2 regions of the Desulfosporosinus sp. Sb-LF genome follow, and region 2 is predicted to be linked to the other one. Evidence: a T-box and tRNA genes for the amino acid it is inferred to sense, from the RefSeq annotation. Region 2 holds a T-box; the other holds one or more tRNA genes.

Region 1 (4,407 bases), on a different contig from region 2:
TGATGACTTGCTCATTGTTTCTTTGAAACTCTTTCGAGTTTCTCTCATTGGCTGTCCTTGTTGTTTAGTTTTCAAAGACCATGGTTAGGAATTAGTTTCTTAGTAAACTTATGCTTCTTCGCGTCTACAACTTCTAGTATTTATTTGACGACGCTTAGATATAATAGCATTTTTAATGTTTACTGTCAACTGGTTAATTCCGTTTATTGTGTCGTTATATTGTGTTTGCACGTCGACCAGCGACGTTTAATAATATACCACATTTACTACAAAATCGTCAACCCCTCCTCATGGGGTTTTATTGAATATTAAGAGTCTCTTACCTGCCTTGTCCCCACGGTTAGTAATTTGCAGATTGGAAATTATCCAAGTGGCAGGCAAATTATGAGTTGGACCACTTTCTTCAACGTCATTAATATTACTACATGGGCTTGGGTACTCTAGTTGCTATTCGATACTCTTTGTTTTACACTGTACTCATCTAAATTGATTATCAGAAAGGAGTCTTAACGATGTCGGATGATATGAACCAATTTTTAGTCCATAAAACTTGGGCTGTGGTTGGCGTATCTAATAACCAGGAAAAATTTGGTTATAAAGTGTACGCTAAACTAAAAAATGCTGGTTACTCGGTTTATGCAATTAATCCCGGGCTTGAAAGTATCGACGGAGATCCTTGCTATTCCTCCTTAGCCACATTACCGTCGAAACCTGATGCCGTAAGTGTTGTCGTTCCACCCAAAATTACCGAACAAGTCATCAGAGATTGCATCGATCTTGGAATCACCAGGGTATGGATGCAACCCGGTAGTGAAAACGACGAGGCTATTCGTAATGGCAAAGAACACGGGATCACAGTAATTCATAATCAGTGCGTGTTGCTCCATACATGAGTAGATTAATGGATTAGTGAACTATAAGCTTACAAAGTAAGCATATAGCAAAAACCGCACCTGACGGTGCGGTTATAATTTCATATGGAGCGGGTGATGAGAATCGAACTCACGTAGCTAGCTTGGAAGGCTAGTGCTCTACCATTGAGCTACACCCGCGCGTTTTGGTAGCAGGGGGGGGATTCGAACCCTCGGATGAGCGGGTATGAACCGCTTGCCTTAGACCGACTTGGCTACCCTGCCATGGCTCCCCGAGTAGGACTCGAACCTACAACCTACCGGTTAACAGCCGGTTGCTCCACCATTGAGCTATCGAGGAATATATGCTGGCGGAGAAGGAGGGATTTGAACCCTCGCGGCAGTTACCCACCCTAACGGTTTAGCAAACCGTCCTCTTCAGCCACTTGAGTACTTCTCCAAATCCTTTAAAGTTGGTGCGGAAGACGGGACTTGAACCCGTACGGTGTTACCCACACGCCCCTCAAGCGTGCGCGTCTGCCAATTTCGCCACTCCCGCATTTGCTGGAGCCATTGACCGGGATTGAACCGGTGACCTTATCCTTACCAAGGATACGCTCTACCAACTGAGCTACAACGGCAATTTGTTTAATTTTTTGGTGCGCTCGGAGGGATTCGAACCCCCGGCCTTCTGATTCGTAGTCAGACGCTCTATCCAGCTGGGCTACGAGCGCGTTTTTTGGAGCGGGTGACGAGATTCGGACTCGCGACTTTCACCTTGGCAAGGTGACACTCTACCACTGAGTTACACCCGCAAATTGCTTGGTGGGCCATCCGCGACTCGAACGCGGGACACCCTGATTAAAAGTCAGGTGCTCTAGCCGACTGAGCTAATGGCCCGTTTTGGCTGGGGTGGGAGGATTCGAACCTACGAATGCCAGAGTCAAAGTCTGGTGCCTTACCGCTTGGCGACACCCCAATTTATATATTAAGTCTAAGCATTTGCCTAGATCCCAATACCTTGGTTGCGGGAGCCGGATTTGAACCGACGACCTTCGGGTTATGAGCCCGACGAGCTACCGCTGCTCCATCCCGCGACAATTTGTAATACTTGAGGTCCTCTAAACCTCTCCGTTCATCTACCAGACTAGCTTTTCTATCACCCTATTGGAAATAATTCCAAAGTTCATTTCTCAGTGTTAGAATTGGTGGGCAGGGATGGATTCGAACCATCGTACCTCGCGGAACAGATTTACAGTCTGTCGCCTTTAACCACTCGGCCACCTACCCATTAAGCTTCTAGGCATGAATTATAATGGCGACCCCGATCGGATTTGAACCGACGATCTCCTGCGTGACAGGCAGGCATGTTAACCGCTACACCACGGGGCCATAATTTCTGGTGGGCGATGACAGGGTCGAACTGCCGACATCCTGCTTGTAAGGCAGGCGCTCTACCAACTGAGCTAATCGCCCATTTATTCTGTTTGGTGACCCGTACGGGATTCGAACCCGTGTAACCGCCGTGAAAGGGCGGTGTCTTAGACCGCTTGACCAACGGGCCACGTTTTGAGAACTTTTTTAGTATAGCCCAACATCCCCAAAATGTCAACTCATTTCCTCAAACTTTTTTTAATTATTTACAATGGAACAATATAGAGTATTTTTTTGCCCTTTACAAATACTAACTGACAGTAATTGATGGTAAGGAGGTGCATCCGGTTTATCCGGATAGTATGAAGCAAAGTAAACTTTGGCGTAATGTGATCGCTGCTTTGATTATCACTATTGCAGCAGGTTATCTCTTCTCGATGTGGAGCACATCCAACAAGGGAGATCAAGCTACCCTTTCCTTTGCAGGAAATGGAGGAAGTTGTCTCACCTGCCATAATCGAACTACACCTGGTGTCGTTAAACAATACGGCGAAAGCAAGCATGCGGCAAGTAAGGTTGCATGTATCGATTGCCACCGAGGTGAACCTGGTGGCAAACTCACGGTGAATCATTATGAAAACAATATCGTCCTACGACCTACACCTCAAAATTGTTCCAAGTGCCATCCCACTCAAACTACACAATTCGATCATAGCCGTCATGGCGCGCCAGCATGGTATGCTCAAACAGGTGCATCCGCTTTTACTGATGAACAACTAAAGCGCTACGGGCTTTCATCTACAGGAAAATATAATGACCTTTATCATATGGAAGGCCCAGAAATCACTAAGATGGCTTGTGAAGTATGCCATAGTATCGGAAAGCCCAATGCCGACGGAACCTTTGGAGACTGTGCAAAATGCCACGCGGGACACACCTTTTCCAAGGCACAAGTTCGCAAACCCGAAATCTGTGGATCTTGCCACCTTGGTCCAGACCACCCCATGAAGGAAATTTACGAGGAGTCCATCCACGGTACGATCTATGCCAATAAAGGAGCCACTTGGGATTGGAATGCTCCTGCTGGCACATTATCTAGTAAGAACTTCGATGCCCCTACCTGCGCAATCTGTCATATGTCTTCATTCGGCGCTGCTCAAGGGACCCATGATGTCGGTCAACGCCTCAGTTGGAAACTGACCCCTGCCCAGGCAGAAAAGCGCGTAAATTGGGAGACACATCGTGTTAACATGCAAACGGTCTGTTTAGAGTGCCATGCTAAGACAACCATACAAACGATGTATGATAATGCGGATAAAGTTGTGTTAAAAGGAAATGAGAACGTTGCGACCGCGCAGACAATCATCAAAAAACTAAAAGATGACGGGCTAATTCCCGCCGCTCCCTTTTCGAGTTCGATTGATTTTAAAGGGTTCGAGATTTGGCACCATGAGGGACGACGCTCGCGGTTTGGTGCATTTATGAACGGTCCCGATTATGTTCAGTGGCATGGATTCTATGAACAGTTAATTGACCTCACTGAGCTTAAGGAGAAAGATGCCGAGCTTCGTAGCAAAGGGGTAACAGCTACAACATCAGCACAGGACACCAGTAAATCAACGAAAATAGAAGGTCGCTAAAAGGAGAGTCTTGAACTATGAAATCCTCAATTACGGGGTGTTTTTCCTACCAATGGTTGACAAAACGGCCCCTAAATATCCCTATAGCCAAAACGAGGCTAATTCTGTTCTTTCTTTGTATTAACTACCTTATTGTTTTTCTCGATGTCCTCATTGCACACGCGCTGAATCGCTTCTATCCACTCTATGAATGGATACCTATTATTTTTTCCCCTATTGCTGCGCTCTCCGCCCTGTTGTTGTTATTGAAACCCAAACCAGGTTGGACTCAGTTCCTTAATATTGCTATCAACTTTATCGGTGTTATTACGGGGATTGTGGGCTTTGGGTTTCACCTCCAAGGTGCCTCTGCTGGAAATGTAGTATCTTTTTCCGGCTTAACTAGCGGAAATCCTGTCTTTGCTCCGCTAGCGTTTGTGGCTCTGGGATGCATCGGTTTGTTGACATCCTTAGATGATCATCCAAAATCCAGAAGCTATAACTTAACCCAAAAGACACGTTGGCTCCTCCTTGCAACTGCTTTTTGGTTTCTTGTGACGGGT
Region 2 (4,407 bases):
TTTCTTGCGAGCCTCTTTATCTCGCTTAGCCTGCTCATACTTATACTTTCCATAGTCCATAAGTTTGCAGACCGGCGGTTTGGCCGTCGGCGCAATCTCGACGAGATCTAAAGACTTCTCGACAGCGAGGCTCAAGGCATCTCGAGCCGTCATAATCCCGAGTTGTTCTCCCTCTTCACCGACGAGACGAACATCCCGCACCCGGATTTCGTCATTTAGTCTTAAGTCCTTGCTAATAAGAAACCACCCCCATTAAAATTTCAACGTAATAGAAAAAAGACGGGTGAATCACCACCCGTCTTCTAAACAATCAAGAGCACACACTAAGCTCAGGACCAGAAGATACCATACCGACAAATGCCGTAAGGTGAGAAGCGGATGGCTTCTACTTGACAACGAATATCTTACCTCAAAAATTCCCTCATGTCAACAACTATCAACATTCGTTCTTAACATGCCTGTTGTTGTTCTGTGATATTATCACAATCCCCTGTTCCCATTCCCCTAAAACAGTTTGCCAGCTACTATTAACAATACTTGAGGTTTTCCCATCCTATTCTGTCTTAGGCTTCCTTGGGACTAATTTTTAGAATTCTTTTGCTCTTAACCTCTTCTTGGACGAGGGCAATAAACTCCTCAACGGTCACCCTTTCTCCAACATCACCTTGCCCGTACCTTCGGACTGCCACACTATTGGATTCAGCTTCCTGATCCCCGACAACTAACGTATATGGGATTTTTTCAGTTTGAGCTTCCCTGATCTTATAGCCAATCTTTTCTTTGCGTTCATCCGCTTCTACCCTTATATCCAGGTCATTCAGACGGGAGGCCAGGGTTTTTGCATACTCATGATGCCGTTCACTGACCGGAAGGATACGGACTTGAATGGGCGCCAGCCAGACAGGAAAAGCCCCTGCATAGTGTTCTGTCAGTAGTGCGATGAATCGTTCGATACTTCCATAGACGACCCGGTGAATCATCACAGGCCGATGTTTTTGGCCGTCTTCTCCAATATAATTTAAGTCGAATTTTTCCGGCATTTGGAAATCCAGTTGGATCGTTCCGCATTGCCATGTTCGATCGAGACAATCCTTCACATGAAAATCAATCTTAGGTCCATAGAACGCTCCATCACCTGGATTAATGTTGTAATCAATCCCTTTGTCCTCTAATGCTCCCTGGAGAGCCTTGGTTGCCGTTTCCCAGTCTTCATCCGAACCCATGGAATCCTCAGGACGGGTCGATAATTCCACCTTATACTCAAACCCAAATACTTTGTAGAAATAGTCCACCAGTTCAATAACCCCGATTAATTCTTCCTTGATTTGGGATGGAAGCATAAAGAGGTGCGCATCATCTTGGGTAAAGTTTCGAACCCGTAGTAAACCATGGAGTGCACCCGAAAGTTCATGGCGATGTACAAGTCCCAGTTCCCCTACACGAAGTGGAAGATCTCGATAACTGCGCATTTTTGTTTTATACATGATCATACCGCCTGGACAATTCATGGGCTTCACAGCATAATCCTGGTCATCAATTTCAGTGAAATACATGTTTTCTTTGTAATGATCCCAGTGCCCAGATTGTTCCCACATCGAGCGATTGAGGATGATTGGAGTCTTAATCTCCTGATAGCCGCGTCTACGGTGTTCCTGTCGCCAGAAATCCTCCAGCGCATTACGTAAGATCATGCCTTTTGGATGGAAGAACGGAAAACCAGGTCCTTCTTCGTGTAAACTAAAAAGATCCAGCTCTAAGCCGAGTTTACGATGGTCACGTCGTTTGGCTTCTTCCAGCTTAAACAGATGATCTTCAAGTTCGGAAGGCTTAGAAAAGGCAGTTCCATAGATACGTTGAAGCATTTTATTCTTCTCGTTCCCCCGCCAATATGCACCCGCTAGGCTCATGAGCTTGAAGGCCTTAATACTAGCCGTTGAAGGCAGATGAGGTCCTGCGCAAAGGTCTGTGAAATTTCCTTGAGTATATAGTGAAATTGCAACATCGTCTGGGAGACCCTCAATAAGTTCCACCTTGTATTTTTCCCCTAGGTCACCAAAGTACGTTAACGCCTCTTCTCGAGACACTTCTCGGCGTTCGTAAGAATACTTCTCCTTTACCAGGCGACTCATTTCCTTCTCAATAAGCGCCAAATCCTCTGGAGTAAAGACATGTTCGGAATCAAAGTCGTAATAAAATCCTTTAGCAATCGTCGGTCCAAAACCAAGCTTTGTCCCTGGAAATAGATTTCCTACGGCTTGAGCCATCAAGTGTGACGTGGAATGTCGCAGTATATCTAAGCCTTCCTCACTATCTATCGTAACAATCTCTACAGCCGCATTTTCCCTAAGCCCATAGGCTAGGTCCTTCAGCTTATCATTAACCTTTCCTGCTACAGCTACCTTCGCCAATCCTCGAGAAATAGAAGCTGCTAATTCTCCGATGGTTGTTCCTTGCTCTACCTCGCGAATTGATCCATCTTTTAAGGTAACTTGAATCATAATTATCACTCCTTACTAAATTTGACAAGCAAAAGAGGCACTTGAAAAGTTTACTTTATAAATGGAAAATATAAAACTCTCGTCCCTGCAAGGGACGAGAGTTTACTCCCGTGGTTCCACCCAATTAAAAGGTCATCTAATAAAGGCCTTTCACTCGATTTCCCTTAACGCGGGGTACGGCAAAGCTTACTTATTTCAGCCCAGCACTCAAGGGTGGTTTTCTCCTGTACGTTCGTGAGAAATGCTTGCAGCCAAGGCATTCCCTCTCTTACACAAAAAAACAGAGTACTCTCCCTTTCAACGATTTTCTTATCATATTGACATATTATCTCAAACTATCTGCTTGGCAGATTGGCACAATTCCTGTCCATAGTATAACAAGGAACTCACTTATTTGTCAAAACTTTTCACATAGAGAACAACCTGGACAGTTTCGTACACGGTCCCCGAAAACACTCTGAATAGTTTGCAACGTGTCTTCGTAACCGTCGTATCGTATATGTAGTGTAATTTGACGAGGTGCAACCGCAATCAATGCGCTGATCAATAGATCTTCATACCCTAATTCATGAACATTATCGAGTTGGTAGTCCTCTAAAAACTTATGGGTTACATTGTCCCCCTCATTGTTATAGAGATAGAACTTACCCTTTGACGTTATTCCGACGTGTAAGCTTTCTAAATTAGGGGATTGACTATCCACAAAGCGTTTCAATAATTGAATAAACTCTAAGTATTCCTTTTCGATAACGTCCTCATCAATGGCAAATTCTACAGCGTTTTTCACTTCTCCTTTATAATCCTGGGCACGAAAACGCAAAAATCCCTCAATATCGAAAACCGAGCTATGATCTAGGCAACCTAAGATTTGCGTAACAAGGCTTGTTTTTCTATTTACTCGATATCCTTTAACTTGCCCTAAGCCGCTATTCAAGTAATCCAAAGCCTTTTTTAGTACCCTCTGCCTATTATCTCGCTTTAGTTGATTATTCTTTTTAAGTATCTCTGCTACGTAATCTTTCTCCCAATGAATTAAAATCGTCTCCGCCAGAGCATTCGCCAAATAATAACGATGAATTTTTTGAACTACATCTTCGTTTTCTGTCATCTCTGCCGAAGAGTCTTGAAATTGACATTGAATGAGCCAGCGTTTTCCCTGCCGCTGTTCAACGATTTGCAAAGGAAGTTGTTCTTGATCACGCAATTCGCGTAAGCAATCACATATACTTTCCCGATAATTTTGCGTTCCTAATTGCACGGAATGTTCCACTGGCACCCCTCCCATACTAGAGTATATGACTTAGTTGAAGTCATATTTCGGTTGGGCCAATCTCTAAGCACTTTTCTGCGAAATATATTTTTTCAAATGCCAAGACATTCCTTAATATTTCCATAAACACAAGATTTTATTCTCTTTCAATTTTCAAGTCACTTTCTTAGGGCAATTAAACTTCTGGTATTACATATCTAATTTATTTACTCAGGAGGCTAAAATATAATCCAAACCCTCGAGAACTCTAAAAATGGCAATTAAAAAAAGCCGTCCTTATTGACAGCTTCATTTAGTCAGCTTTCCTTTAATCCTTAAAAAGGTTCTTTTGATTTGATTTCTCTTTATCCATACCTCCCCTCCTAATTTGTCTATACTATTTTAAATCGCACTTCGACATTATTCTTAGCTTCGATCAGCAAGCACACATCTTCTTCACGAGGTTTATAATTAGCGACCAAAATATCGTTCAAATTAATCCAGAATACTCCCGCTTCCGTCCCCCACACTGAAACTTTATCATCTGCCACATCAATAGTTTCTACGACACCAAAATCAACAGTACATTCTACGACACCACAAACATCTATACCCAAATTCTTTCCGAGAAATTTATCCCGAAAATATTTTACAAATTTG

Evidence for each region. The T-box of region 2 lies ahead of thrS (threonine--tRNA ligase). A T-box ahead of a tRNA ligase gene usually reads a tRNA of that ligase, here a tRNA-Thr.
Region 1: it encodes a tRNA-Thr, which carries the amino acid that the T-box ahead of thrS (threonine--tRNA ligase) is inferred to sense. The anticodon was not compared.

What each region holds. Positions count from the first base shown of each region.
Region 1 is NZ_SPQR01000029.1:4,172-8,578, reverse strand. It holds gene E4K68_RS20170 (CoA-binding protein) at 513-893, shown strand; tRNA gene E4K68_RS20165 (tRNA-Gly) at 979-1,052, opposite strand; tRNA gene E4K68_RS20160 (tRNA-Ile) at 1,059-1,136, opposite strand; tRNA gene E4K68_RS20155 (tRNA-Asn) at 1,138-1,212, opposite strand; tRNA gene E4K68_RS20150 (tRNA-Ser) at 1,221-1,311, opposite strand; tRNA gene E4K68_RS20145 (tRNA-Leu) at 1,326-1,410, opposite strand; tRNA gene E4K68_RS20140 (tRNA-Thr) at 1,417-1,492, opposite strand; tRNA gene E4K68_RS20135 (tRNA-Arg) at 1,509-1,585, opposite strand; tRNA gene E4K68_RS20130 (tRNA-Gly) at 1,592-1,666, opposite strand; tRNA gene E4K68_RS20125 (tRNA-Lys) at 1,675-1,751, opposite strand; tRNA gene E4K68_RS20120 (tRNA-Gln) at 1,756-1,830, opposite strand; tRNA gene E4K68_RS20115 (tRNA-Met) at 1,874-1,948, opposite strand; tRNA gene E4K68_RS20110 (tRNA-Tyr) at 2,058-2,141, opposite strand; tRNA gene E4K68_RS20105 (tRNA-Asp) at 2,168-2,243, opposite strand; tRNA gene E4K68_RS20100 (tRNA-Val) at 2,252-2,327, opposite strand; tRNA gene E4K68_RS20095 (tRNA-Glu) at 2,340-2,415, opposite strand; gene E4K68_RS20090 (multiheme c-type cytochrome) at 2,588-3,865, shown strand; gene E4K68_RS20085 (hypothetical protein) at 3,883-4,407, shown strand, end outside.
Region 2 is NZ_SPQR01000022.1:6,639-11,045, reverse strand. It holds gene infC (translation initiation factor IF-3) at 1-237, opposite strand, end outside; ribosomal protein L20 leader region at 266-397, opposite strand; gene thrS (threonine--tRNA ligase) at 564-2,498, opposite strand; T-box leader at 2,586-2,808, opposite strand; gene E4K68_RS19320 (putative sporulation protein YtxC) at 2,896-3,768, opposite strand; gene E4K68_RS19315 (hypothetical protein) at 4,140-4,407, opposite strand, start outside.